Regions from separate parts of the Sporosarcina sp. Y1011 genome, predicted to be linked through region 3. Evidence: riboswitches for the same ligand, from Rfam matches in the RefSeq annotation. Region 3 holds a riboswitch; each other region holds the start of a gene.
What was found. Region 3 has a riboswitch for thiamine pyrophosphate ahead of thiT (energy-coupled thiamine transporter ThiT). Riboswitches for the same ligand answer to the same signal wherever they lie in the genome.

Region 1 (10,270 bases), on a different contig from region 3:
CACGATAAGCCTGTTCAGTCGAAAACGCCGATTTTTGTAAAACTTCTTTGAATCTATTTTCGGCATGGTTTCTCTTCTCTTCTATTTCCTCTAAAGATTTTACTGCATGAATTTCAGAGGATTTTGCCGTTGTCAGTTGCTGTATTGCTTCTTCACGTACTTTCTGCACCGTTTCCCAAGCACGGTCCAACTCCGATTTACTCTTTTCTGTTTCGAGAATCCGCTGCTGTAAAAGAGAATGTATGCGGACGTCTTCCGGGATTGTCTGTACTGTCGATTGCAAAACAGCTAATTGAGTATTGTAAGAAGATTGCTGTTGAAACAATGTAAGTTCCATCTCAGATTTAGTTGTCACGAATCGCTTGGCAATTATTTCTTGCTTTTTTGCTTTCTCTTTTAGTTCAACAAGTAGTTTCCTTTCATTACGAAGAACAGCTACTTCTCTTTCTAAATTTACTTTGGACTCATGCAGATTATTTTCATCTACTTCTATTGTAAGCCGTTTCATTTCTAATTCTATGCCATTTCCCTGTTCGACTGTATTTTGATAGGTGATTGTCGTATTTCGAAATTGCCCCTCGACTTCTGTTAGCCGAGCTTTTTTCGACTCAAGCTGTTCCCTTGATACGACCACTTCAATTGTTTTATGCGATTTGACGGGATGATTTTCGCTTCCACACACCGGGCACGATTCCCCGTCTATAAGTGACTCCGCCAACATCGCTGCCTGGTTATCCAACCACAGTTGTTCCACTGCATCATATTCCGATTTACAAGTCTTATAATTCGTTTCTTGGACGCTCTTTTCTTTATCCAATACATTCACCCGATTTTGCATAGCGATGAATTCATCCAGCACTTTACATTTTTCATTCACTTCATTTAGTTGATCAATACGTTCATCATACATAACAAGCCTTTTTTCAAAGTTATCGATTTCTAGTGTTAAACTGTCAAGCTTACCATTTTCTTCTTCTGTTTTCGCAACCAATGCAGCGAGCTCTTTTTCTAAACGAATGTTTTCTTTTTTCAGTACATCTAAAGCCTCTTCTTTAGCCGCTAAACTTGCAACTGCCGGAAGATAGTCATTTAATCGAGTCAAGTTTTCAGCCAGTTTTTCACGTTGCACTTTTCTTCCTTCTTCAACATGAAATTGGTGTTTAGCATCTTCCATCTTTTCTGTTGCAACCTGCACTGCTTGCTTGGCTAACTGAAAGTCATTTGATTTGGTTACAGCTTCCGCTTTCAATGAGAGAAACTGCATCTCGATTTCACCAATGGATACAGCCCGTTCCGCATCGACTATCTGTTGCTCTTTACGCTCCATAATTGGCAATTGTTCTTCTAACCCATTTAAATTCGTCACTTTTTGCTGCAGTTCAACGAAGCGGTCATTCATGCTTTTCGCAGCGTGATACATTTCTTGCATTTTAGTATGCTTCAAATAGGCGTCATCATAGCTTTTTTTAACGATAACTGTATTTTCTTGATAAAATGTGAGTTCCTCCTCCAATCCTAGTACGACTTGGTTCACGTTATAATATTCATTTGCCAAGACAGTAAAAACTGAGGATTCCCGTTCCGGCAGTAAGGATGTTATTTGACCAATATGCCCTTCGCTTAATTGTATTTCTTTGGTAAGCGTCGCCTGTGCACCGTCTTTCTGCCCTTTCAACTGCTCCACAATTTCACGGTACTGATCCGTCTTGAATATTTTGCGCATAATTGTTTCTTTGTTTTCTGTATCAGATGTTAGAAATTTTCGGAACTCTCCTTGCGGCAACATAACAATCTGACTAAATTGTGCCTGTGTGAAACCTATCAGTTCTTCCGCCTTTTTGTTGATTTCAGAAACGATTTGCCTGTCAACCAGTGGTATTTCCCCGTTTTCCGTAAGTTCATAAAACTCGCTCCGTGCAGTCGTTTCAGATTTGTTTCCTTGTTTTATATAGGGGATTTGCCGCATGATACGGTATGTTCTTTTATGTATCTGAAACGTCAACTCGACTGCCGTCTGAACTGTATCGTCAGCAAAGTCGCTACGCATCGCTCGGATATCCGTCCGGTCTTCTCCACTCGCCTGGCCGTACAATGCAAAACAAATACCATCGAATATCGTCGTTTTTCCCGCCCCGGTGGCACCCGAAATGACGAATAGCCGATTGTCTTTCAATTCCCTGAAATCGACTGTTTCCGTCCCTTTATACGGACCGAACGCTGTCATCGTCAATTGAATAGGTCTCAAAGTCCCGTCCCCTCCTTCTGCATAACTTCATGGAGAACTTGCGCAAACAATTCTTCCGTTTCCGCGTCTGCTGCCTCGCCTTTCATTTCTTCGTAAAATGCTTTAAATAATGCTAAATCATCGTGTTTACCATGTTCCGTCCTCTCTTGTTCGTCCACTCCATTCGCAGTCAGCTTGACCATTTTACGCTCAACATGCATCGCATTCGGATAGACTGAACGAACTTTTTCCATTGGAAATAAAACCGGCGTTTCATCCAGCAATTTCACGAAAACATAATCCTTACTTATAGGATGCAATAAGATATCTTCCATCGTACCTTCGACCGTCCGCATATCATGTTCCGGTTTCAACTCACGTTTTTCAATAATGGTGTGTCCATCAGCGTCCATATCGACAATGAAAAAACCTTTTTTATGATGTTCTTCTGAAATCGAATATTTCATCGGCGAACCTGCAAAACGGACTGACTCATTCAATACATAATGCGCCTGATGCAAATGACCAAGTGCCGTGTAATGGAACGGTTCAAAAAGATGTGCCGATACGTATTCCGCACCGCCAATCGCGAGTGGCCGTTCCGAATCACTTGTGTTGTCTTCGCTTTCTCCATGAGGTGTTACAAACGCATGTCCAACAAAAACGTGTCGCGCACTATTTGACATCTGGGGGCGAATCCCTTCTATCACTTTTTTCATCGCGTCATTATGATTCGCAATCGTTTCATCTCCATGTATATGTTTCACGACGGAAGGATCTGCAAATGGAACCAGGTGAAAATGGACTTCGCCGAATTCATCCGTCAAAACGACCGGCTCAATAACTTTCGTCAGTTGACCGGCTATATGATAACCGTTTGCCCGCATCAATCCGCTGCCAAAATGGAGACGCCCAGGACTATCATGGTTACCGCTAATAGCGAGGACCGGCGTCCCTAGTTCTATGGTGATTCGTTCGAGCAAGTCATCGAGCAACGCAACGGCTTCTGTTGGCGGTACTGCCCGGTCATACAAATCCCCTGCGATGACGACCGCATCGGGTTTCTCCTCTATGATTGCCTCTATAAATTGGTCAAGAACATACCGTTGTCCGTCTGTCATGTAAATGCCTTGAACAAGCTTACCTAAATGCCAGTCTGCAGTATGGAAAAACTTCACTGTCATTTCCCCTTTCAATGATCTTTTCTACTACTTTACAGGACAAACCGAGAAAAATGAAACATGCATTCCTTTTTTCAATTCCAAGATTAAGGTTGACCTCCCAATTTTTCTATGCTTATATTAGAGATGAATCCAATTTCATAAGATCCACCGCTAGGGGTGCTCTAACAGAGCTGAGAGAGGCATGTGTCTTGACCCTTATAACTTGAACTGGTTAATACCAGCGTAAGGAAGAGGTGCTGACACAATATTTCTGCCAGTCTGTTTTTGCAGATACAATTGACAGTCTACAACCCACTTCTTTTTCAAGGAGTGGGTTTTTGGTTGGCTATCAATTTTAGGGAGTGTTGGAGAGATGAAGTTTACTGACCGCTTACTGGAAAAAATAACACCAATTTGGAGACAGAATCACAGCCATCCGTTCGTTCAAGGGATTGGCAATGGTACCCTAGACCCCGATAAATTTAGATTCTACATGGTACAAGATTATTTATATTTGATTGATTATGCAAAAGTTTTTGCAATTGGGGCTGTAAAAGCCGACGACTTGGAAACAATGGGCAAGTTCGCTACGCTACTTGATGGCACACTGAATACAGAAATGGTACTACATCGTAGTTATGCGCTCCGGTTCGGTATTTCTGAACATGAACTAGAAAACGCAAAGCCCTCTCCTATCGTGCTTGCCTATACGCACTACATGTTACATGTCAGCCAAAACGGTACTGTCGCCGAAGTTATGGCTGCACTTCTTCCATGCGCGTGGAGTTACTGGGAAATAGGTAAAGAGCTAAATGCGATTCCAAGCGCAGCTGAACATCCGTTATACGGTGATTGGATACGCATGTATTCGTCCGAAGATTTCGGCGATCTCGCAATCTGGTGTATCGATTTGATGAATAAATCTGCAGAAGGAAAACCTGAACATGAACTATTAAAGCTCGAAGAAATCTTCCTTAATACAACTCGCTATGAATATATGTTTTGGGATATGGCCAACACGAAACAGATGTGGCCCGGGGTTGAAAACTCTAATGTTATCGTTTGACAATGTATCATTCGCCTATCATTCAAGCAACAACATACTGGAAAATCTATCATTTAATGTACTTCCCGGTGAATTCATTTCAATAATCGGGGTTAGTGGTTCCGGTAAAAGTACCATCTTCCGACTTGTAACAGGATTAGATGAACCTACTTCTGGCACCATTTCACTCGATGGGGTTCAAAACAACCGCCGCCTTGGTAGCGTCGGTTATATGCCGCAGCAGGATTTGCTTCTGCCTTGGCGCACGATTTTAGAAAATGCATGTCTCCCACTTGAACTAAAAGGGATGAAACAGCAGTCTGCAAATAATCAGGTATTACCGTTATTAAAGGAGTTCGGTCTTGGCGGTACAGAAAAAAAATATCCGGCGGAACTTTCTGGCGGGATGAAACAGCGAGTCGCTTTTTTGCGCGCTGTCCTTTCCGGAAATTCCCTTCTCCTGCTGGATGAACCATTTTCTGCATTAGATGCGATAACTAAGTTATCAATGCAAGAGTGGCTAATTGATCAATGGAAGATACATCAATTTACTGTATTATTCATTACACATGACGTTGAAGAAGCGCTATTTTTATCAGACCGTATTTTCCTGTTAAGAAATGAGCCGGTTACTACATTCGAAGAAATCAGCGTTCCACTTGAAAGGCCTAGAACAAGAAGTGATTTACATCGAACGGATTTGCTTGAGCTAAAGGAACAATTGCTAAATACGCTACGTAGTGAGGTAATGCAATGAAAAACATTACCTCACTTCTTATTATTGCGTTATTCGGTAGCATCTGGGAGCTAGGTGCAAGACTTTACGATAAACCATTCATCTTGCCTTCTCCTATTCAAATTTTAATCCGTTTTTGGGAGCTAAAAGAAATACTGTTGTTAAAGCACTTACCGATGACTTTACTAACAATTATCATCGGACTAGTCATTTCAATTATTTCAGGAGTTGCAATCGCCGTTTGGATGTCTTCCAGTCCCAGAGTTCGAAAAGCGCTCTATCCGATTTTAATAGCTTCACAAATGATTCCTATTATTGCACTTGCACCTATTTTTGTCCTCTGGTTCGGATACACAATTTGGAGTAAAGTCGCAGTTACAGTACTCATCACCTTTTTCCCGATTACTGTAAATACATACGACGGGCTATCTTCTGGAAGTAAAGAAATACGCGAGCTTTTTTTAACAATGGGCGCAAAAAAACAGGATATTTTCTTGAAATATTCTGTTCCCACTGCCCTACCCCACTTCTTTTCAGGATTGAAGATTGCCGTTACATTGAGTGTGATTGGCGCAGCAATCGGGGAATGGCTCGGGGCGCAGGCTGGTCTTGGATACTTTAGTCGCCGAATGATGACTCAGTTCGATGGTGCAGCTGTATTTGCACCTATTCTTGTACTGACCCTCGTTGGAATTACATTTTTCATGGGAATCACATTCATTGAAAATCGACTGTTAAAATGGAGGACTAAAAATTGAGGAAAATCATATTATCCCTATCATGCATCGCACTTATTTTACTGCTGAGCGCTTGTAATGTAGAAAAAGACAATAAAGTTAGCATCATGCTCGACTGGTATCCAAATGCAGTTCACAGTTTCTTGTATGTCGCACAGGAAAAAGGCTATTTTAAAGAAGAAGGAATTGAAGTTGATATTCAATTTCCTGCAAATCCAACAGATCCCATTAATCTTGCAGCCGCTAGTAAAGTAACTATGGGAATCACCTATCAACCGGATGTCATTATTGCAAAATCCGAGCAGAACATAGATGTTAAATCGGTCGGAGCCCTAGTCCGATCTCCGCTTAATCATGTCGCATTTCTAAAAGAAACCGGGATTAAAACACCTAAAGATTTAGAGGGGAAGACAATTGGTTATACAGGGATTCCACTGAACGAAGCCATTCTCCAAACAATGATGGAAGCGGACGGAGCCGATTATAATAAAACGAAAATGGTTGACGTAGGATTTGAATTGAATTCATCACTCGTTTCGAAAAGTGCAGAAGCTGTAATTGGTGCATACATCAATCATGAAGTACCCCTGCTCGAATTTGAAGGTTACCCAACTGGTGTGATGGATCCTACAGATTACGGCGTACCTTCATTTTATGAACTTGTTGTCGTAACAAGTGATGATACATGGAAGAAAGATCAGAAGAACATTGAAGCATTTTGGCGAGCTTCCGCAAGAGCGTTTGATGATATTGAAAAAGATCCTGAAGCAGCACTATCAATTCTCTTGAAAAATCAGGATACAGCCAATTTCCCACTCGTAGAAGAGGTTGAAAAAGAATCTCTGTCAATTCTACTGCCCAAAATGAAAGCTCCTCATACATTTGGGGAACAAGATGAAGAAACATGGAAAGTAACTGCCAAATGGATGAAGGAATATGGATTATTAAAGAAAGATGTAAATCTTGAAGGTATTTTTATTAATCTAAAATGACAAAAGCGGCCTGAACTTTCCATTTGAAAGGTCAAGCCGCTTTGTAGTCTATTGGTCATTCAAACCATTAAAAATCATGTCCGTGTTCCATTTCAACATTTTTATATACGTATCGCCATCTTCACCTGGTTTCCCTAAGGAATCTGTAAATATTTTCCCTTTAATTGGCACATTAGTTTCGCGAGATACCATTTCCATGCTTCGGGGATCGACACTCGTTTCTAAAAATAAGCCCCGAGCATTTTCGCTTTTAATTGTAGAAATGATGTTTGTCAGCTGTTCAGGAGTTCCTTCATGATGTGAATTGATTTCCCAAATGTAAGCCGCACTAAAATCATACGCATCTGAGAAATACTTGAACGCACCTTCGCTAGTTACGAGTATACGGTGTTCTTTAGGAATTTCATTCATTTTTTGTATAATCTCTTCATGAAGGGCTTGAAGTTCAGCACTATAAGCATCCGCATTAGCATCATACTTAGCCGCATTATCTGGGTCTAATTTCTTCAATGCGTCACGGACATTCTCAGTGTACTTTATGCCATTTCGTACATCGAGCCAAGCATGGGGATCTTCTTCCCCTTTATGGTCCTCCGAATTAAGGAGCTTCGGCTTCACCCCTTCACTTACACGAAATACTGGCGCATCAACGCCCGACTTCCCGGCCGTCTCCATCAATTTCGTAAACCATGCATTTCCTTCTTCTAAATTTAGCCCATTATAAAAAACAACATCTGCATCTGTCGTTAGAACGACATCATCGGGAAGTGGATCATATTGGTGTGGGTCTGATCCAATCGGTGCAAGACTGTGAACCTCAACCAAGTCTCCTCCGACATTTTTCACAATATCGTAGATAATTGAATACGTAGTAACAATCTGCAGTTTTTCACCCTTCTCTTTTGTAGCGGTCGTTTCTTGGCCACATGCTGACAACAAGACTCCTACAATGATCATCGCAAACAGCGTAATACTTTTTTTCATAATCAAACTTTCCTTCCTATTTTGAATTACCATTTAAGAAACGGCTGATTTTTTTTATTTGTTCGAATAGCCCGCCACAATAGTCCTTGTTTCGGCGAAAATAGAAACGCTGTAATAAATAATGCAGTTGCTACGAGTACAATCGTTGCGCCAGAAGCGAGATTGTATGTAAAACTCAAATACAAACCGATGACCGCCGAAATCGTTCCACATATTGCTGATAAGATGATCATCGAGGACAACCTGTCTGTCAATAGATAGGCTGTCGAGGCAGGTGTAATGAGCATCGCAACTACTAAAATGATACCTACTGTCTGTAACGATGCTACAGTGACAAGTGTTAGTAAAACCATTAAAAAGTAATGAATCATTTTAATTGGAAGTCCATATGCTTGAGACATAACCGGGTCAAACGAGCTAACAAGCAATTCTTTATAAAATATAAACACACATAACAAAACGAAAATACCAACAACGAGTGTCATCCACATATCAGAAGGTCTGACCGCTAACACATTCCCAAAGAGGATATGGTACAAATCCGTGCTACTCTTCAGGAAAGTGATTAGAATTATCCCAGTGGCAAATGCAGCGGTAAACATGATCCCAATCGCAGAATCATTTTTCACTCGGCTATTTTGGTTGATAAATCCAATACCGATAGCCGTCAAAATACCTGTTATTACCGCTCCGATAAAGAAATTGATTCCCAACATAAATGAAATCGCAACTCCAGGCAACACAGCATGAGATATCGCATCCCCCATGAGGGCCATTCCTCTTAAAATGATAAAACAACCAATGACGCCACTAATGATACCAACCATCACAGATGTAATAAGCGCTTTTTGCAGAAAACCATATTGCATGACAGCTTCAAAGAAATGAATCATTTCGCCATCACCTCGTCTAAAAATGATAATTGTCCGCCGTACGCTTTTGAAATCATTTTAGGCGTGAACACCTCTTTGACACTGCCCGTCGCAATTAATTCCTTGTTTAATAACAGCAGTTCATCAAAATACTTTTCCGCTTTATTCAAATCATGGTGAACAACAATGATCGTTTTCCCTTCATCTCGTAACTCTTTTAAAATCTTCACAATCATCTCTTCACTCGTAGCATCAATCCCTACAAATGGTTCATCGAGTAAAAACAAATCCGCCTGCTGAGCAAGTGCTCTGGCCAAGAAAACACGCTGCTGTTGGCCGCCAGATAACTCTCCAATTTGCCGATTCTGAAACTCTTTCATATCTACCTTTTCAAGACATTTCAGAGCCAATTCTCTCTCCTTCCGACCGGGTCTTTTCAATAGTCCAACTGTCGGATACGTACCAATTAGAACCGTATCTTTTACAGTAATAGGGAAATCCCAATCAATTGTACTGCGTTGCGGAACGTATGCAATTCGTTTACGTACGTCTTTCAACGTGGAGCCAAGGATTGTAATATCACCTTTATCTTTTGAAATCAAATTTAGTAATACTTTAAGCAAAGTGGACTTCCCTGCTCCATTCGGTCCAATGATCCCAACTGATTTCCCCTCGGTTATCGTAAATCCAATATCATGTAACACTTCTTTTCCGAAATACGACACATGCAAATTCGAAACTACTATTGCATCTTTCATATTTACACACCTCCATATATCTATATATATATATATGCAAAAGTTTCCTTAAAGCAACTTTTACAGTAAATTTTTTTTGCCCTAGGGAAACTTTATGGATAAAAAAAGGAATCACATCATTGTTTCCCTAAGGAAACTTTATTATCTTCATAATAAGATATTTTGAATTAAATGTAAAGCATTAGTTTTGAAATCATTTACACTGTCAAAAAAATGAGGTTACCATTTTCACGGCATCCTCATTTTTTCACGTATAGTGAACTCTTAAATATCTTCCAATAAAATAATTTCACCAGTTACTGCATCTACCGCTTCTGCCGCATCAAGCAAACCGCATAGAATATACTTACCTGTGATTTCATCATAGACATATGTAGGGTCAAGTGTAATATAGGAAACCATTTTTTCGAAAGCTTCTTCATGAGTCACTACAGCATCTTCTGCAGGTGAAAATGCATCAAATATTTCGGATATCGATCCATTATCAAAATAATTTAGTACCGCCATCGTTTCCGGGTTCATGAATACTACTACTTTCCGATTGAAAGACGTTGAATCTAATTCAATGAATTTACAGTGTGCTTCGATGAACTTTTCTTGAAGCTGAATTTTAGATAGCGTCCATTTTCCAGTGTCATTAGGATATTCTGTCCGTAAGACATCACGAACGATATGTTTGCTACGTTCAATTTGTTCATCTGACAACGTCAGTTTATCAAATGCACCAACGTTTCTGAATGCATCTTCTACGCTTGCGTC
Region 2 (10,270 bases), on a different contig from region 3:
TGAAAATGTCCAGTATAGCCCCAATCAAATTTCGTTGGCTGATTAGGTAGAAGTGTTCCACCTGCTGTTATAGCCCTTTTTAAGATTGAATCTACTTCTTCTTCACTATTAGCTGCAATGCTAAGGATAAATTCCGAAGACTTTTTGTAAGTGTTCGTTTGATTTGCTAACACCTCTAGCTTTGAACGCGAATAAAGTACCAATGATAAATTGTCTTGCATTTCAAACAGAATATGGTCTTCTCCATCATCTATCCCTTGCGTCGGCAAACCCAATACATCCTTATAAAAGGATACAGACTTCACTAAATCATCCACGGCAAGTGTAATTATATTAATTTTCGGTCTCATCTAATCCCCTCCTACATTTACTGATTTGGATAGGTTTCTTTGGTAATCCGTAGTGATTCTTTGATTAACATCTTTAATATATCAACTTTAATATCAGCTACTTTATTGATGTAGACACATGATTTTCCTGTTGTATGTTTACCAAAATCCTTCAATAAATCTACTCGTTTTGGGAATTCTGGTTCAAAGTACAAACTAATTTTGGCTTTTCGAGGAGAAAAACCGGCTAACGGCGCATCTCCTTCATGACCAGATTCATATTTATAGTGATAGGAACCAAATCCAATAATACTAGGGCCATACATCTTTGGTTTGAAACCTGTTGTTTCAGTAAATATATCTAACAATCTATATGCATCTTCACGTTTTTTAAGGTTTTCGATATTTTCTATGAACTCAATAACACTATTGTCATTTTCTTTTGTTTTTAGTTCGTACATAATGCTAATCACTCCTGTTCTAAATGAAATTTCAATTAGCTCGACAAATCTTGTTCAGTTCCATATGTTCAGATTAAATACGAATGCATCGTAACACGTTTGTTTTTTCTTCTTTAAGTTCCTATACTTAAAGAGCACGTATAGGAGGTTGTTAACATTGAGTAATGGCTGTTCATCAATAGTTGTTAAGAAGAATATAAATACAGTTTGGAATGCGATTGCTAACGACAAGGAATTTTCAATCTGGTACGCTCCAGGATCCAATTGGGTTATTCCAATTTTGACAGCTGGAGAACAAGCGGTTTTCACATTAATGCCGAGCTTATATAACGACCTTAAAGAAGGGGAAAGCATGCCCATGACCTTCACAATAAAAGAAGTCATCCCAAATCAAAAATTTTCTTATTACTGGGATTCAAATCAAATACTGTTTACCATTGAGTTAATCACTGAACTGGACGGAACGCGTGTACAATTCAATCAAGAAGGATTCAATGACTCATTGGAAAACCTAAATGCATATTTAGAAGGTAGAGAACTTCCCTATTCTTGATTTGCAATATGCCGCCCGCCATGTGTTTAGGTACTAGTTCTAGTGTGAACTCAGCTAACAGTTCCTCACACTAGACTCTTCATTTCCACACAGTCATATATTTCTTACGGTATTTGATATCTTCTTCTGTTTCTATCAAATCCATTGCTATTTTTTTAATTTCTTCATCTTTTAATTCATCATATAAATTTTTCAACCCTTGAATGATATCAAACCGAATCAAGGTGTAATGTTTTTCATCCGCACCGTTTTGAAAGCGATCGACTAAATGATGCATCAACAGCTCTTTTTGTTCCATTCCAGCCAAGCCCACTTTCCATATCGATTGCAGGCTATGTCGAGCTGTAACAAATTTTGGATCCTGTGTCACTTCCCACAGTGCTGGAAAGTCGCTTAGTATGCGTTTTTCAGGATCACTTTTCGCTAGACCCGCTAGGAACTGTGCTGCCCTAGATCTTCGATGATTATCGGAATCCGTCAACCAATCCCTTAATTGATCCCAAACCTCATAAGCCCACTCCACTTCTTCTTTAATAACTGCAATAATTGTAGTAAATGCTTCATATTGTACCTCTTTATCCTTTGCTTCCAGGTTTGCAAAGTAGGTTCGGATTGCACTGTCCACTTTCTACAACTCCCTCTATATAAAATAAGTAGTAAGGGTAACACTATATAAATCATAATTCGAATTCTTTAACCCCATTTAAAGCCCCATTGACATATGTTCGCTCGATGAAAGTAATACTATGATCATGACCTATGAGTAAGACTGAGGAAGAACGGGTTCCATAGTTTAGTGTTTTGATGAACAGTGGTGACAGTTGCCGTTCAAGGTCCAAGCCTACCCCGGTATTCGGCAGTAGTGCATCTGGCGCGACGTCAGCATCAGATATGATATCGAAAAGAACATCTGTGTTAACGATTTCATGTGCCAATACATAATCCCGAAGCTTAGTCCTCCCTTTCACCACTTTCGGCCACGCCGTATTCAGAAACTGATTGCTCAAACCATGTGTTCCTTCAGATATTTTCGTGGTTTCTGCTTGCTTATTGGAAAAGTAGTATAAAGAATCAAAATCGCCGACGAGAATATTAAATCCTGCATAATCGTCTTTCTTCCTCTTCAATGTTTCAAGGTATTCTTCAGGCGACACTGTTTCTGCTAAGAAGTTAGCGACGATATCGCCTCGAGATTGTTTGTCAATACTGACTTCCAGTGGGTCTCGGTAATTCGTCAATGCAGCAAATCGCCCTGATTTCGTTACACCAAGCCAAGTTCCCCCGTGCAACAAATCACGTCCTGCCAATATATCAGGTTTGTCTGTCCAGAAATCTGCCGAGGCAGTCGGACGCTCATAAAACTCATCCCGGTTCGCGGCGACAATCAATTTGTAAGTCGGATGTTCATTGTAATGAAAATTAATCAGACACACTTTTTCTACACCCCTTTCCTTCCATTATACGCGTAACCAAGTACATACAGTAATTCGCAACACCTATTTGTAAGACTATTCCTTTAGTTGACCAGATGACAATTAAAAATGGGTGTATTTCGTTTGAATCTATAACGGAATACATCCAGCCATACCTAATAATAAGCAGAAAAGTTATTAATGGAACTTTTCACATGGAATAACGTACAATTAATATCAAAGAAAGAGGCGAAACGAAAGTGGCAGATTCTAAGGAATGGTTAACAGAAGAATTAAATAAGGTTGAGGTTTGGGAAAAAGATCAGAGCGATTTATGGTTTTGGGAAAAGCTTGGGCGTTTGCCATTTAAAATCATCGATAAATTCACTCCTGCTTTTATTCAAAAGAAAATCGGCTTACTATTAGATGAAATTGGTCAATATGTACAAACGGGCGGTAGTTATTTAAGTTCGGCCGCTAAAATTCCTGCTTATTATCCTGGCTTAGTTGTCAATACATTGGAAGATGTAGAAAAGCTTGATATTTCAACAATGGACACAGCTGTAGAAAAAATCACTGGCAACAGAAAAAAGATTGCGACGGTTCAAGGTGCTAGTACTGGTATTGGTGGTATTTTCACGTTAACAATCGACATTCCTCTACTTCTTAGTTTACAGCTAAAAACATTACAGGATATTGCGATTTGTTATGGTTATGATCCAAAAGTAAAAGAGGAACGTTTATTTATCATAAAATGCATGCAATTTGTATCTGCTGACATTGTAGGTAAACAAACCATTCTTACACAATTGTCTCAATTTGATAATCCCGATGACTCCACAAAACGCGAAGTCCTTTCTGAACTGCAAGGCTGGCGCGAGGTCGTTTTTTCTTTCCGGGATCAATTCGGTTGGAAAAAGCTGTTTCAAATGGTACCTATCGCAGGGCTGGTGTTCGGTGCGTTCATCAATCGTTCTGCAGTGAGTGATATTGCTGAAGCTGGTAAAATGCTTTACCGAAAGAGAAGAATTATTGAAAGACTTAGGAATGATGTTAGTTCTAAAAGCCAAACTACCTAACTCTTCAATATGTACAAATGCATCATTCGCATTAAATTTGTGACCCGCTGATATCATTCAACCATACTTTTTTACGGCAATAAAACAGGGATTTCAACTTGATTCACACGATTCCCCCTTCACTTAAATTATAAAGATTGACAATCATTATCTGATGTAACTATAATGATTACATCGGGAGGTTACTTGCAATGAAAATCAGTAGTCGTTTTACAGTTGCAGTTCATATTCTATCCCTCGTAGCAATCGAAAGAAACGAGCTTTGCACTTCTGAATGGATTGCGGAAAGTGTGAATACAAATCCTGTAGTCATACGAAGAGTAATTGGTAAACTAAGAAACGCAGGACTTATTCAAGTTCGGCGAGGTCTTGGAGGAGCTACACTTCAAAAATCTTTAAAAGATATTACCCTGCTCGATGTGTACAGGGCAGTTGAAGTCGTAGAAGAAGGCGAGCTTTTTCAATTTCATGAAAAACCAAATCCAAATTGCCCTGTTGGTGCCAATATTGAGGCTGTTCTTGAACTGATTTTACTACGGGCTCAAGATGCGATGGAATCTGTTTTACATGAAATTTCGATGGAAGAGTTAATATCGGTATTAACACAAAAAATTGGATAGTTTATTCGATTTTTTGGTTACCGTTGTAACTGTAACCATTACAGTTACATTCTAAATTAATATCATGAATAGCTACAAATCATTAGGAGCATATTAGTAAATATGTGCCAAAAAAACTGGAGGAATTATTATGAACATTGGAATTATCGGAGCAACAGGAAAAGCAGGAAGTCTTATTGTAAAAGAAGCGATTGACCGAGGACACGAAGTTACAGCTATCGTTAGAAACGCAGCAAAAATGTCTGGGGAAAAAACGAACATTCTCGAAAAAGATATATTTGACCTGCAAGCTGAAGACATTCAGCAATTTGATGTTGTCGTAAATGCATTCGGCGCTCCTGCAGGAAAAGAACACCTCCATGTAGATGCTGGAAAAGCATTAATAGAAGTGTTTAAAGCCGCTCCCAAAACAAGATTAATTGTTATAGGTGGTGCAGGTAGCTTGTTTGTAGATGAAGCTAAAACCATCCGCCTAATTGACACACCCGAATTCCCTAAAGAATACTTTGCAACTGCTTCCAATCAAGGACAGAACTTACTAGATCTGCAAAAGACGAGTGGAGTTAAATGGACATTCATTAGCCCAGCAGCATTCTTCAATCCTGAAGGAAAAAGAACGGGTTCGTATCAAAAAGGAAAAGACAATTTAATGGTAAATTCAAAAGGTGATAGCTACGTAAGTTATGCAGATTACGCAGTCGCAGTTCTTGATGAAATCGAGAATCCTCAACATATAAATGAACGTTTTACTCTTGTTTCTGAAGCAGAATAACTAGGTTTTGGGAGATGAGTACTATGCCAAAAGAAACCAAGAAATCTGGAATTGAGATTGGAATATATACCTTCGGGGATCTTGGTCCAGATCCTCAAACTGGAAACACAATAAGTATTCAACAGCGCCTTCATGAAGTAATGGCGATTGGAAAGTTGACTGAAGAAGTCGGACTTGATATTTTTGGTGTCGGTGAGCATCATCGCTTGGATTATGCAATATCGGCTCCGCCAGTTGTTCTTGCAGCAGTGGCACAAAACACAAAGCGTATTAAATTGACGAGTGCAACGACTGTTTTGAGTACGGTCGACCCCGTTCGTCTATTCGAGGATTTTGCAACACTGGATTTGATTTCGAATGGCCGTGCTGAGATTATTACAGGTCGTGGTGCATTCGTAGAATCCTTTCCGTTATTCGGCCATGAATTAAACAATTATGACGAGCTCTTCGATGAAAATATTCGACTTCTCCAACAATTGAATGCGAATGAAATCGTCAGTTGGAATGGGTCATTCCGTTCGCCTCTAACTAATTCTATGATTGCCCCCCGGCCTGTTCAAGATAAACTGCCGATTTGGGTTGGTGTCGGTGGCACACCTGAAAGTGCAATACGAGCAGGCAAACTTGGAACTGGTTTAGCATTAGCCATACTTGGCGGCGACCCAATTCGTTTTAAGCCACTTGTTGATTTGTATCGTCAAGCAGGCAAAGATGCAGGGCATCTTGAAGAGGATCTAAAAATAGCTGTAACAGGACACACGTATATAGCAAAGACTTCACAACAAGCAAAAGACGATTTCTATCCCTACTATGCAAATTACTGGGGGTACGTGAACAAACAACGTGGAATGAGTACGAGAATTTCTCGTTCTGATTTCGACCATATGGCCAGTCCCGAAACCGGACTATTTGTTGGCAGCCCTCAGCAAATAGTCGAGAAGATTCTTCATCAACACGAATTATTTGGACACCAACGCTTCATTGCACAAATGGATATCGGAGGCTTGCCGTTTTCTTCAGTCGCAGCAAGTATTGAAATGTTAGCAACAGAAGTAGCTCCCATCGTTCGACGGGAAACCACTAGGTAAGGTTATCCTTTGATCATCTACCTCTTGAAACATACCAATCATTTGATGACGCATAAGAAATGACTTCACTTATTAAGCAACATATAATAGCATAATAGTATTAGATGAATGGGGAGACTACTTGCTCTCCATTCTTTTCAAATTGCACCACTTATTTATAAATATCATAAGCGTTTTTGTAAAAGCCATTAGTTCTTCAATGTTTATTTTTTCATCAACTGTATGGGCCTCTTCCAACTTCCCAGGACCATAAATAACTGTGGGAATCCCTGCTTCGCCTATCCATCCTGCATCTGTTACTGTTCTTGACATGCCGATGATTACGGGACTTTTTTCGGTGTGTTCATGACAGTATGCTAGAAGTTGAACGGCCGCATGCCCCTCATTCATTTCAAGTGCAGGGAATATTTCCCCGCGTTCTTCAATCATCGATTTTCCACCCCAGCGATAGTGAATGGGATTTTCTCTTAACCATGGATCAGCTTTTGCTACATGGTTCAAATGTTCCTCGATTTCATTTATCACAGATTGATAGGTTTCATTCGGATAAAAATGAACGGTGATCCAAAGCCGGCATTCATCCGCTACAAAAGCCGCGTGTCTTCCGCCTTCTATAACTGCAGGATTGATGGTGTTGCTACCAGGTACAAAACCTGGATATTGTTTTGTCACGGCCCAGTGACGCTCTAAGTCTTGTAGTCCGGCAATTACTTTCATCATCTTCTCAATAGCACTGGCCCCATTAACGTTTCCGCCCGCATTAAGCATACTCATCCTCATTGCATCATGGTAAACTTCCTTACTTTTAATCGTTATCCAGCCGGTTATTACTCCACCCTGGCCATGAATTTGACTATCGCTACTATCGACGACGATTGCAAAGTCTGCTGTATAGCCTTTTTCCATACACGAAAGTGTTCCAGCTTCTCCTGCTTCCTCCCCAATGACAGTCTGAATCTGCAAATCACCTTTAAGTTCCACACCTAGTTCGTTTAATAATTTTACGGCTAGTAAAGTCGCTGCCACTGCACCTTTCATATCGGACGTTCCTCGTCCATATGCATTTCCATCTTTAGTTGTCAGTTCAAAGACAGGCACAGTCCATTCTGTTTCATCCCCAACTTCCGCAACATCAATATGACCATTAATGAGTAAGCTGTTAAACAGAGCTCCATCTGTCCCTTTTTTTATGCCTACCACGTTTGGATCACCAGGGAACACATCCCAACTGGCTGTATCGAATTTTTCTTGTTTTAAAAACTCTTGAATATACTGCTGCACCTCGGCTGTATTTCTTGCAGGCGGGCTGACAGTCGGAAACTGAACTAGATCTGCAAGTAATTGCAATAGCTCCTCTTGACGTTCATCAACCAAGTTGCTAATACTATTTTCCATTTCAATCATCCATTCTTTATTTAATTTTTAGTAAAGTAAATCCGTACTGGATAGATTGCAATATTGAATTCGGTGCATTAACAGAGCTAATGCGCCGAAGCGTGTATGATGGGAAACCCCTAGTTCATTGAATTTGCGATGGAACAGAAAACAGCCGCCTTCCATAATCGGAAAGCGGCTGTTCTCTACGTAGTTACATTCATTTGATGTAGAGTTCAGTTGCTTCCCTACGCTAGAATGAACTAGATCAGGTTCGAAGGGTTTACATGCATGATGCGTCTCAGCCAAATTGGCTCCCCTAGCAGTCTTCTATTCAATTCGTGTTTTCTTTATGATTAAGCCAAGAACGAGGTTCATAATGCATCCGTTCGTTCTTCCCCTTCAGGAAGATATTGCGTTAATCCAATATTACGCAATACGTTCTTTATTTTCATTGTGTACCCTAACTGTTCATTAGATAAAAACGATGCTTTGGAAGCAATCTCCACAAGTTGCATAACTTCATTTTTCGCCCAATGACTATTTGGAATATCCGTAAATTTTGCGGCAGTCGTGACTTCTTTTTGTTTAACAGCTTGAACTTCCGCCTCGTTAGTTGCTAATACAACAGTAGCTGACGTTGGTAAAGCCACTATTAAGGTCAAAGCCAAAAAAAGTATGTGCTTTTTCTTCATGTTTATTTAAAGTCCTCCACTAGTTCATATTAATAACATAATAGTTATAGTTAACTATAATTATAACACTTTTGGATACTATTTTGGGGTTCCTCCACAGGTGTCTGCTGAGATTAAGACACCGGTGCCAACACCAAAGCAATTCGGGAAAATAGCAAATCAATGAAAATGAGACGCCAGGCTATAATCATTGACCTTGGTAACTCCTGAGTGTTAGGGTTTCTATTGCCAACAAATTCGGCAAACTACAAAGGAGGAATTGCAATGACACAATTGATACAACAGGAAATTCATCTAGCAAATCGGCCCACTGGAATGCCTACCAAAGAAGACTTTACCTTTGTAAAAAGTTCAGTTCCCTCACCAAAAGTAAATGAAATTTTAGTACGGACGCTTTATTTGTCTGTAGATCCATACATGCGTGGAAGAATGCAAGATGCCAAGTCATATATTGCTCCATTTGAATTGAATAAGGTCATTTCTGGGGGTGTCGTGGGTGAGGTGGTTGAATCCCTGTCGGACGCCTTCAAACAAGGTGATGTAATTACTGGAAATCTCAGTTGGGCTGAATATACCGTAGCCACTGCAAATGAAATTCGCAAAATAGACCCTAAGTTGGCGCCTATTTCAACACATTTAGGTATTCTCGGTTTGACAGGCTTAACTGCATATTTTGGATTGCTTGATATCGGAAAACCTAAAGAAGGTGAAACGGTCGTCGTTTCTGGTGCTGCCGGGGCTGTTGGTTCAGCAGTTGGACAAATCGCGAAAATCAACGGGGCAAAAGTAGTAGGTATTGCTGGTTCAGATGAAAAGATTGACTACTTATTGAATGTACTCGGCTTTGATGCAGCTGTGAATTATAAGAAAGAAAGTTTTTGGACAGACCTTAAAAATGCCGTTCCTGACGGAGTAGATGTCTATTTCGATAATGTCGGCGGGGACGTTTCAGACGCTGTTTTTACTATGCTAAATCGAAATGCCCGTATTCCATTATGCGGATCAATCTCTTCCTACAACGCAGAAGGAAAAGATGCTGGACCACGTATTCAATCGGCTATGATTAAGACGAGCGCTATGATGCAAGGCTTCACCCTAGGCGATTTTTCTACTGATTTTGAAAGAGGGTTTACTGACTTAGCTAAATGGCTACTGCAAGGTAAACTGAAATATGAAGAAACAATTGTTGAAGGATTTGAAAATACACCAGAGGCATTCCTTGGTTTATTTAAAGGAACGAATCTAGGTAAGCAACTTGTAAAAGTGGCTGATCCTAAATACGCGAAACTTTAATAGTTCATCTGAAATTGCTTGACCTGCAACACTTATATGCTATAAAAAAACTCCTCAAGCAACTACAATGTACCCTATAAGATAGACACTTTAAAAAAGTCTCTCTTATGAGGGTACTTTTATTTATAATGGAAATAACAACGATTATATGTTGACATAAAGAATCCCACCAACAACGCTTGGCGCTTGGGGATGCCTCCCGCAATAAGCCAGACAGAAGACCACTGTCAGTCTTATTGCTTCGGCTACCCCAGTAAGGCGCCTTCGCTGGAGATTACAAGGAAAACATAAGTCCAACAGCAGAACCTATGTCAAAGATATTATTTACTGATCAAGAACAAAGAATACTGAAGAAACATCCTTATGTAAAAGCTGTTAGTGAAAAGGGAATTACATATACAGATGAATTTAAGGCAATAGCTATTAGGGAAAATGAAGAAGAACGCTAGAAAGCTAGCTGAAGGTGCTTTCATCCACTCGGATCAAGGAGTTCACTATACCAGTCCCCAATTTCAAAAGCTTGTGAAGAAAATGGGTTTAGGTCAGTCAATGTCACGTCGTGGGAACTGTTGGGATAACGCTCCCCAAGAATCT
Region 3 (10,270 bases):
CCAGGAATGGAAGAGAAAGTAGTAGCCTTGCTAAATGAATATAAGGATTTGAACAGCATTATTGTACAATCGTTCGATATGGAATCGATGAGGAAAATGACGACATTGCTTCCTGAATTAGAAGTGGCACTCCTTATGAAGCCATCTATTCAAAATGTGTCTTTCCAAGAGATAAATGATATGACTTCTTTTGCAACATATATTAACTTCAATGTCTCATATATCAATAAGCGTGTGATTAATGAAATACATAATCAGGGTGGAAAAGTATTAGTTTGGTCTACGAAAAACCAGAGATGGGTGGACAAAGCCTATCAATACAATGTGGACGGTATAATAACAGACTTTTCAATCTGGCCGGTCGAAGGGCCAATTCGCTTAGTGCAAGACTAATACAAGATGGAAATTTAAATCCAGTACATACCCCTACAAGAGGGAGTACTGGATTATCTATTTGTCACACCTATCTGGCTTTCTTGACAATGAAAAACAGGAGCCCTACACTTATGAGTAGAAAAGATAGTTGGAGGACAAAATGACAAATCATACTTTCATACCAATCATTATAGGAACAGACATGAATGCTTACAACATGGCTATTTCATTCCATGAGGAGTACGGCATTAAACCCATTTTAGTGGGAAAAGAACCTTTATCATTCACCAGTTTAAGTTCAATTATTAAAAAGATAGAACTCAATCCGAAACTTCCAGAAAAAAAAGTGTTTGTTAGTTTTTTGAAAGAAGTTGCAGTCAAATACGCCGAACCTGGAAAGAAAATGCTCCTTATTGGAACGAATGATCTTTACGTACGAATGATTATTGAAAATGCGGAAGAGCTGAAAAGTGATTTCGTGTTTAATTACATACCGGAACCGCTTATGAACGATGTACTTGTCAAATCAAATTTCTATAAGTTGTGTGCTGAACATGGCATTGATGCACCGGCAACTTATTATTATTCTTGCCAAGACGACAAGGCATTCACGGAAAAAGTCATGTTTCCGATTATTATTAAGCCTAGCAACGGTGTTGAGTATTACAAGCATCCTTTTACAGGTATGGAAAAAGTGTACAAGGTCGATTCTTACGATGAAATTCAAGTCGTTATTGAGAAAATCAAAGCAAGTGGCTACAAGGAAGATTTAATTATCCAGGACTATATTCCAGGCGACGACACGTATATGTGGGATTCTGTTTTTTACATGAATAGTCGTAGTAAAGCCGAACTGATTACTTTTGCACAAGTCGTACTGCAAGAGCATACTGTAACGGCAATCGGGAATTATACAGCACTCATTACACGATACAACGAAGAAATGATGATGAAGTTAAAAGGATTCCTCGAAGCACTGAACTACGTAGGCTATGCGAACTTCGATTTGAAGTATGATGAGCGGGATGGCAAGTTCAAAGTGTTTGAAGTGAATATAAGACAAGGACGATCAAGTTACTATATCACTGCTTGTGGACATAATATGGCAAAGTATCTAGTCGATGATGTCATTCATGGGCAACAGAAAAAACTAACACTACTCAATGAAAACTTTCTGTTCACCGTTGTACCTAAAATTGTACTTAAGAAGTTTGTGAAAAACCCAAAAGTACTTAAAGACGTAAAAAAATTACTTCGAGCGGGTAAATATGGCAATCCCTTGTTTTATAAAAAGGATCGTCACTTCAAGCGTAAAATTTACCTATTTCTTAGACAGGTTAATTACTATCAAAAGTATAAAAATAGTACATGGTGAAAAAATCCCCTATGCCAACGTGTAGGGGATTTTTGTTATGTCATCGCATCTGTGAAAGCATATATCATACGTATCGATTAATAAATTGCTCGCTAGAACAACTCCAATAGTCGGCATTTTTATGTGACATTGTTTTATCATTAGGGAATTGAGGTAAACTTAGAATAAAAGCTATAGATGGGCGGGTAGACATACGATGTTAGACGATAAATTGAAAAAACTTCAAAAAGATTGGTTAGATGAAGCAACAATTACTGCTATGCAGGAAAAGATGAGCAGTGGAGATCTGTCATCGGAAGAACTTACATACATGTATATTGATACAATTTCAAATAGGAATAGAAATATAAATGCAATACTGGAATTGAACTTGGAAGCTGTTCAGATTGCAAAGGCACTTGATGTAGAAAGGCTTGAAATAGGACCGCGATCACTTCTCCACGGCATTCCGGTTCTTTTGAAAGACAATATGGGAACAAAGGATAGAATGCATACTAGTTGTGGATCTCTTGCATTCAAAGATTTCTATGCCGCTGATGATGCATTTTTAGTGAAGAAATTACGTGCGGCGGGAGCGGTTATTTTAGGAAAGACGAATATGACAGAATGGGCGAACTTTATGTCTGACCGGATGACGAATGGTTGGAGCTCGCGTGGGGGACAAGTGAATAATCCCTATGGTTTATTCGATGTCGGGGGATCGAGTTCGGGTGCAGGTGCAGCTATTGCGGCGAATATGGGGACTGTGGCAATCGGCACGGAGACAACAGGGTCAATCCTCAACCCATCAGCCCAGAACTCGCTTGTCGGTCTCAAACCAACTGTTGGTGCGATTAGCCGAACTGGGGTGATACCACTATCCAATACGCAAGATACACCAGGACCAATGGCGAGGACTGTAAGAGACGTGGCTATTACATTTAGTCTGCTAATCGGTTCAGACCAGGAAGACTCTGCAACTGCTGGCGCATCCAGTTTAGACGAAGTCGATTGGATGTCTATCCTCGATACCAGGGCGCTAGAAGGTGTCCGACTTGGCGTTGCCCGTTCAATCTTTGAACGGGAAGCATCGACAGAACGTTTGTCTTTATTTGACATGGCACTCAGTAAACTTGAAGAAGCAGGCGCTGTGATTATCGATTCTATCGACTTGGGTACAATGGAAAATGACCTTGGCTACAACGTACTTCTTTACGAGTTTAAGGCATCTCTGAACGCTTATCTGGGAGGAACACCAGCGACAAACTCGATTCGCACACTGGCAGACATCATCCGTTTCAACAATGAACACGCAGATGAGACATTGAAATTCGGTCAAGTAATGTTGGAGAAGGTTGAGCGGACAAGCGGGACACTAACGGAACGTGCTTATATCGAGGCGCTTCTTCGTAATCGTCATCTAGCGGGTGACATTGCACTTGGAAAAGTGTTTGACGAGCACGATATTCAAGCGCTGGTTTTTCCGCAAGATCATGGATGCAGTTTCGGAGCGGCAGCAGGCTTTCCGTCCATTACGGTCCCTGCGGATTATACAGAAGTAGGCGAGCCATTCGGTTTAACATTTTCAGGTAAAGCATTTACTGAACCGGAGCTTATAGGTTTTGCTTATGCATTCGAACAGTTAGTCAACGCAAGACGAAAACCTTAAACAGTTTTGTCAGAAATAGAGTCTCCAAGGGCGTCTTATGATAAACTGAAGAGATTAGAGTGAAAGTAGGGATAATGATGTCCTTCTTAGAGAATTTTGACGATATGATTAAAGAAAAATGGAAATTTGAATATGAAATGCCCATCCAGGAAAAAATGATTCCAGAAATGATTGCAGGCAAAGATATCGTGGCAGAATCACCGACTGGTTCGGGTAAGACACTTGCATTTGTACTACCGCTTCTACAATTGGTCGATGGCGATAAAAAACAGACACAGGCATTGATTATTACACCTTCTCAGGAGCTGTCGATGCAAATCGTCAACGTCATCAGAGAATGGGTGACAGGGACGGGTATTACTGTGACACAATTAATTGGCGGGGCTAATATGCAGCGTCAGATTGAACAGTTGAAGAAAAAACCGACAATCGTTGTTGGAACACCCGGTCGTTTGGCTGAACTCATTAAAGTGAAAAAATTAAAAATGCACGATATTCGTCACATCGTTCTCGACGAAGGCGATCAGCTGCTAGCGCGTGATCATCGCGTTATCGTGAAAAGTATGATTGAGGCGGCAAATCCGGAAAGACAAGTTGTTGCCGTATCTGCAACAATAACAGATGAAATTGAAATTGTTGCTAGCAAGTTTATGAATAATCCAATTCGCATCCAAGTTGGCCCGGAAGAAATGCCGAAGTCAGGTACCGTCGTCCATTCATTTGTGAAGACAGATGCACGGGACAAAACGGATGTATTGCGTGGGATTTCTTATTTGAAGGGAATTCGTGCTCTTGCATTTATTAACAATGTGGATCAGCTTCGCATGAAAGAAATGAAGCTCAAGTATAACGAAGCACCAATAGCAGTCCTTCATTCAGAAATGACGAAATTTGAGAGACAGCAAACATTGGAAAGTTTCCGTAAAGGTGAATTACAGATTTTAATAGCAACAGATTTGGCTGCACGAGGACTGGACATCGATGGGTTGACGCATGTTATCCATGTAGATGTGCCTCACACAGTTGAACAGTACTTGCACCGCTCTGGTAGAACAGGACGTGCAGGCGGAGATGGAGAAGTATTGACGCTATTATCATATGCGGAAGAACGTGATTACCGCAAGCTGACAAAAGGTATTAAAACGGTTCAAAAAGTATGGTATAAAGGCCACCTTGCAGAAGGCAATTCGAAAACAATTGGACTTCCCAAAAAGAAATGAAAAAAAGGCTGTCCCCGTCAACCCAACTACATTGGATTGACGGGGAACAGCCCTTTTTTGTTATTAGAGTTGTGTCAGTATAATTGGTTCACCTTTTGTAACGATAATCGTATGCTCGATTTGTGCAACGAGCGACTTGTCAGGTGTGATGAAGGTCCATCCGTCCCCAGACTCGATGATATGCTCTGCTTTTTCAGAGATAAAGGGCTCAACCGCTAGAACCATCCCTTCTTTCAGAAGTGTCTTATCCCAAGCATCATAATAGTTGAGCACGTGGGATGGTTCTTCGTGCAATGCTTTCCCGATGCCGTGGCCAGTCAAGTTCTTGATGACTTTCAAGCCGTGTTCTTTTGCTTCGCGTTCAACCGCTTTTCCAATTTGGTTTAAACTGGAACCGGCTTTGACCTTCGTCATTGCACGCTCAAATGCACTTTTAGCTACATCACATAATTGCTGTTTCTTTTCATCAGGCGTACCGACGACAAATGAAATACCAGTATCAGCGAAGTATCCATTATATGAACCGGAGACATCGATGTTAACGAGATCTCCATCCTCTATAATGCGGGAACCTGGCATGCCATGCGCAACTTCACTGTTGACGCTAATGCATGTATTTCCAGGGAAGTCATATTCTGCAATCGGTCCTGAAATTGCGCCTTTCTCTTTGAAGAGACGTCCGCCTATGTCATCAATTTCTTTTGTTGTTTTACCGGGGATTGTCGCTTCTTTCATCACGTCTCTGATTTCGGCTACAATTTTGCCGATTTTTTTTAAAGCTTCAATTTCCTCTACCGTTTTTGCAATCATTATTTCCAAGTCCTTTCTACCGTGCATTCTTTTCTATATCATACTATATCATAATAAACAGAACAAAAAAGTCTACAAACCAGAAAAATGTTTGTAGACCATCTTATTATCTTCTTGGTTTTAATGTACCTGATGTTTTTTTATTTGACATGGCTTTTTTCACAACCGGGTAGATAATGGGCGCCCATTTCATAGCGGTTTTTAAAAGTTTTCCAATTTTCATAAATAATCACTCCTAGTGAAAGCATATGTTTATCATTTTCCCGAAATAGAGGTTTAGTAAACATTCATCTCAATACCTTAACACCTTGAAAAACATTCCATACTAGAATGGCCATAAGCAGTAGTCCATAGATAAGCATGAATAAGAATGGCGTAAGTTGCCAAAATCCGAAGTTTGTGCTCGGCATTCCATTGATACTCTCCGTAAAGGAAAACATTGAAAAAGAAAATATGACAATTGTAGCAATAAGGAGGATGACAGGAACAAGGTGTGAAACTAAAGAACGTTTTGCATGGGATTTCACTTCTCGATCATCTGTAACAAAATAAACAATGATGGGAAGAAGCAAAGGGGAGAAGAAGACACTAAAATAGCATAGAGCAGCTAATAGTTTACTGTTTGTCATGTAGATTCCTCCGTTCAACTTTTACTATATAGGAAAATCACTATGTTTGTTAATCATCTTGCTTATAGGATTACCCTCCTATACAATGAAATAGACATTTGAATAACTTTAACCACAAGGGGTGCCTGTTTTGGCTGAGATTGGACATGAAGTTCTGACCCTTAGAACCTGTAAGATTATTCTTGCGTAGGAATGTGGATGGAAACTGACATATTTGATGTCCCATTCTATCCGGGATGTCTTTTTTTTTATGCCCACATCCTACGCTACAACTAGGTAGGAGGAGAATTTGAGATGGATAGGAAAAGACTTCAATTATTACTTGAGGTTGCTATTTTAGGAGCAATTTCTTTTGTTCTAGATAAAATCGGATTTTCAATGCCTCAAGGCGGATCGGTTACGTTGTCAATGCTACCGGTAGTTGTTATGGCATTCCGTTGGGGAATTGCAGGGGGTATGCTTACAGGTTTTGTAAGTGGACTGCTGCAGTTGGTAACAGGGGGCTATGTATTAAACCCTGTTCAAGCGGCGCTCGATTATTTCGTGGCTTATGCCGTTGTGGGTCTGGCAGGCGTAACACTAGCTTGGCTGTTAAGTAGTAAAACGAAAGGTAAGAAAGGTTCAGTGGTTGCCGCAATCGTCATTGGGACAATCATAGGGGGGCTTCTCCGATACCTGATTCACTTCATCGGTGGCATTGTGTTCTTTGCTTCCTATGCGCCTGAAGGACAGCCTGTCTGGTTATATTCTCTTGTTTATAACGCTTCCTATATGATCCCTGCAATAATATTGACGGCAATCGTTGCGTCCATATTATTTACTACAGCACCCCGGCTACTTGAGCCTAAATAAGAAACCGCCGTCCTTCCTTATGGAAGAATGGCGGTTTCTTATTTGGTTGCAAGCGATTTTCTGTTGATGACCATGAAGCCGATAATGGTGGCTGCAAGAAACAGAGCTGCGGTAGTAACAAATAACTCATTTATACCATTTTTTACAGCGATACCGATAAATGCCCAAACAAAGACGAGAGCTAGAGAAATATCTGCATAATGGTATAGGTAATGAAGAGCAATTGCAGTAGCAATGGTCAAGTAAATGACGGTCCATAATGGGGTACTTAATCCCAATCCACTCCACTCATGCAAAGTGAGGACATAACTGATATTTGTAATTGCTGCGACAAAAGTCCATCCGAGATAGACTGCAATTGGAACCCTACCGAAAAAGGAATTATCTTTTTTGGAGTAGGTAAAATAAATGGACAATAGCGCTAACAGAAGTCCTAATATGATAACAATCGTCCATTTAAAATAACCGAAATGCCAAAGTAGGATCCAAGCGATATTAAATAGGCAGCTGATTACAAAAAAAACTGCTCTACGGTTGAACAATGCATGTTCAACGTTTGCCTTATTCCGTATGAAGCCATATAACCAGAAAGCCAGTAGCATATATATAACTGCCCATATTGAAAAGACATAATCAGCCGGTGTAAATAATACCGGTAAACTATTTGAGATTTCACCAGTTGTTTTTCCATTGATAGGTAATATATTTGCAGTTGCGTTGACAACAATAACTGCAATGAGTGAAAGTACCATGAGTAGTATTCTAAACATATTTAAATCCCCCTACTGAATAGTATACAGAGGAAAGCTGGACCCTGCGAAGGAAAGTATGAACCTTCCGTCACAATTGCATAATTTCGCATACCGAAGATTCATGTTATAATTAGATGGTGTTTTTAGAAGATTTAGAATGAAGTGAAGGGGGAATTAATATGGCGCTTAAAAAATATTCGGAAGTCTGGGATCTTGACGTTTTCTTCAAAGGTGGAAGTGAATCAAACGAATTGCGGACACACTTAGATGGTGTAAAGGAGAAAATCAGTTCGTTAGAAGAAACAGCTTCAAAATTTCCAGTTCCCCAGTCTGCAACCGATTCACAAGCCGTTGCAAATCTTATTGAATCACTGGTTGACGCAGCACTTAATATGTCGCAGGCAGGCGCTGTCATTGGCTGTTTTCTAGCGGCTGACACGACTGATAAAAAAGCATTGCAACTGCAAGGGGAAACGGCTTCACTAGGGGCACGCTTCTCAACAGTCTGGCTTATCATTCAACAAACACTTGCTAAAGCTGATGAAGATACATGGAATGGGCTTATGGTATCAGATGAATTAAAAGAATTTGCATTCGTACTGAATGAATGGCGCAAAGAAGTGGAATTGAAATTGTCCGAAGAAGAAGAAAGTATTATCACTTCTTTGAGTGTAGATGGTTATCATGGGTGGGGCCAATTGTATGATATGTTGGTCGGTGATATTAAGATAAAAATTGAACTTGACGGAGAAGAAAAAGAACTTTCTGTAGGGCAGGCGAATAATCTAAGTTCACATGCAGATGCATCCATACGAAAACATTCATTTGAAGCATTGGAAGAAGCATGGCAAGGAAAAGAAGACTTTTTTGCATCTGCCTTAAATCATATCGCAGGATTTAGACTGGAAGTATACAAGAAACGCGGCTGGGATTCCGTATTGAAAGAACCCCTGCTCCGCAATCGAATGAGTGAAGAGACGCTGGATGCAATGTGGGGAGCAATTGGCGAAAATAAAGCACCTTTCGTGGAATACTTGAACGCCAAAGCGAGAATGCTAGGTACTGATAAGATGAACTGGTATGACATGGATGCACCGGTTACAACATCTACAAAGAAGATGACCTATCAGGAAGGAGCAGAATTCATATTAAAACACTTTGGCGAATTCGGTCCGGAACTTGAATCATTCTCACGAATTGCGTTTGAAGAGAGTTGGATAGAGGCGGAAGACCGACCAAATAAACGACCGGGTGGATTCTGTACAGGTATGCCGATGTCAGAGCAATCACGTATCTTTATGACTTATAGTGGAACAATGTCGAATATTGCGACGCTTGCACATGAACTTGGTCATGCATTCCATTCTTATGCGTTGCGTCCTGTCCATTGGATGAATCGACAGTATGCAATGGGAGTGGCCGAAACGGCTTCAACATTTGCGGAAATGATTGTTGCGGATGCTGCAGTTAAAGCGGCTGAAACTAAAGATGAAAAGATCGCTTTGTTAGAAGATAAAATTCAGCGAAGCGTTGCATTCTTTATGAATATCCATTCTAGATTCCTCTTTGAAACAAGGTTCTATGAAGAACGGAAAAATGGAAATGTTCCTGCTGCAAGGTTGAATGAGTTAATGGCAGAAGCGCAGAAAGAAGCTTATGGAGATGCCCTTGACACGGTACACCCACATTTCTGGGCCTCGAAACTCCATTTCTATATTACAGGAGTACAGTTCTACAATTTTCCGTATACGTTTGGTTATTTGTTCTCCTTGAGCATTTATGCAAAAGCTCTGGAAGTTGGAAAAGGATTTGAACAGAAATATATAGCGCTTTTACAGGATACTGCAATTATGAGTGTTGAAGATCTGGCGATGAAACATCTTGGAGAAGATATTTCAAAACAAGCGTTTTGGGAAAAAGGTGTAACATTGTGTATTAAAGATGTTGAGGAGTTCTTGGAACTTACTTCGGTAAAAGGGTGAATATGAATTGATTTTGCTTGAAGGGCAAACCTGTTACTTACGGATATTGACTGAAGATGATGCTTTTATATTTACAGAGTTACTTAGCGCTAATAGAGAATACTGGTCCATTTTTGAACCGCGGCACGAAAGCAGTTATTTTACTGTTGCTGTTCAAAGGGATAAAATCAGAGAGGCGATTTATCAGATGAGGGACCGCAGAGAATACAACTTCGGCATCTTTAATTCGACAACGAGTCAACTGATTGGACATATCTCGCTTTATGGTATTAAAAGACTTCCTTTCTCCAGTGGTTTTGTTGGATATTCAATTGATGAATATTCAACAGGCAGAGGGATAGGCACAGAGGCTGTTCGACTAGTCACTGCTTTTGCTATCGAAAAAGTTGCATTGCATCGGGTCGAAGCATATGTATCGCCGCGCAATAGCGGATCGATAAAAGTGCTAGAGAGGTCCGGATACTATCAGGAAGGTTTGCTGCGTAAACTTCTTTACATCAATGGTGTCTGGGAAGATCATTACATCTACGCGATAATTGAAGATGATTTTTGAAAGGGTAAGACCGCTTTGCGGAAACTTACTTCTAAAATTAAAAGCCGATTCCTTTGAAATAGGAATCGGCTTTT

Region 1: it holds a riboswitch for thiamine pyrophosphate, as region 3 does, so the genes downstream of both, tenA (thiaminase II) here and thiT (energy-coupled thiamine transporter ThiT) in region 3, are expected to answer to the same signal.
Region 2: it holds a riboswitch for thiamine pyrophosphate, as region 3 does, so the genes downstream of both, AC25Y5_RS00200 (acetylornithine deacetylase) here and thiT (energy-coupled thiamine transporter ThiT) in region 3, are expected to answer to the same signal.

What each region holds. Positions count from the first base shown of each region.
Region 1 covers NZ_JBYHFP010000001.1:206,231-216,500, reverse strand. Annotated here, with positions in the region: gene AC25Y5_RS01110 (AAA family ATPase) at 1-2,245, opposite strand, end outside; gene AC25Y5_RS01105 (exonuclease SbcCD subunit D) at 2,242-3,402, opposite strand; TPP riboswitch at 3,551-3,654, shown strand; gene tenA (thiaminase II) at 3,761-4,453, shown strand; gene AC25Y5_RS01095 (ABC transporter ATP-binding protein) at 4,440-5,189, shown strand; gene AC25Y5_RS01090 (ABC transporter permease) at 5,186-5,926, shown strand; gene AC25Y5_RS01085 (ABC transporter substrate-binding protein) at 5,923-6,897, shown strand; gene AC25Y5_RS01080 (metal ABC transporter substrate-binding protein) at 6,946-7,881, opposite strand; gene AC25Y5_RS01075 (metal ABC transporter permease) at 7,908-8,774, opposite strand; gene AC25Y5_RS01070 (metal ABC transporter ATP-binding protein) at 8,771-9,511, opposite strand; gene AC25Y5_RS01065 (hypothetical protein) at 9,776-10,270, opposite strand, start outside.
Region 2 covers NZ_JBYHFP010000001.1:41,708-51,977, reverse strand. Annotated here, with positions in the region: gene AC25Y5_RS00245 (VOC family protein) at 1-350, opposite strand, end outside; gene AC25Y5_RS00240 (DUF1801 domain-containing protein) at 368-790, opposite strand; gene AC25Y5_RS00235 (SRPBCC family protein) at 948-1,343, shown strand; gene AC25Y5_RS00230 (hypothetical protein) at 1,423-1,968, opposite strand; gene AC25Y5_RS00225 (NRDE family protein) at 2,021-2,776, opposite strand; gene AC25Y5_RS00220 (EcsC family protein) at 3,016-3,834, shown strand; gene AC25Y5_RS00215 (Rrf2 family transcriptional regulator) at 4,026-4,454, shown strand; gene AC25Y5_RS00210 (NAD(P)-dependent oxidoreductase) at 4,585-5,226, shown strand; gene AC25Y5_RS00205 (LLM class flavin-dependent oxidoreductase) at 5,250-6,314, shown strand; gene AC25Y5_RS00200 (acetylornithine deacetylase) at 6,432-7,709, opposite strand; TPP riboswitch at 7,917-8,019, opposite strand; gene AC25Y5_RS00195 (hypothetical protein) at 8,063-8,383, opposite strand; gene AC25Y5_RS00190 (NADP-dependent oxidoreductase) at 8,648-9,676, shown strand; partial or broken gene AC25Y5_RS00185 (IS3 family transposase) at 10,139-10,270, shown strand, end outside.
Region 3 covers NZ_JBYHFP010000017.1:38,020-48,289, forward strand. Annotated here, with positions in the region: gene AC25Y5_RS15310 (glycerophosphodiester phosphodiesterase) at 1-393, shown strand, start outside; gene AC25Y5_RS15315 (carboxylate--amine ligase) at 536-1,750, shown strand; gene AC25Y5_RS15320 (amidase family protein) at 1,947-3,398, shown strand; gene AC25Y5_RS15325 (DEAD/DEAH box helicase) at 3,476-4,618, shown strand; gene map (type I methionyl aminopeptidase) at 4,682-5,428, opposite strand; gene AC25Y5_RS15335 (hypothetical protein) at 5,535-5,651, opposite strand; gene AC25Y5_RS15340 (magnetosome magnetite crystal formation protein family) at 5,716-6,057, opposite strand; TPP riboswitch at 6,165-6,267, shown strand; gene thiT (energy-coupled thiamine transporter ThiT) at 6,352-6,909, shown strand; gene AC25Y5_RS15350 (tryptophan-rich sensory protein) at 6,948-7,679, opposite strand; gene AC25Y5_RS15355 (M3 family oligoendopeptidase) at 7,841-9,643, shown strand; gene AC25Y5_RS15360 (GNAT family N-acetyltransferase) at 9,651-10,196, shown strand.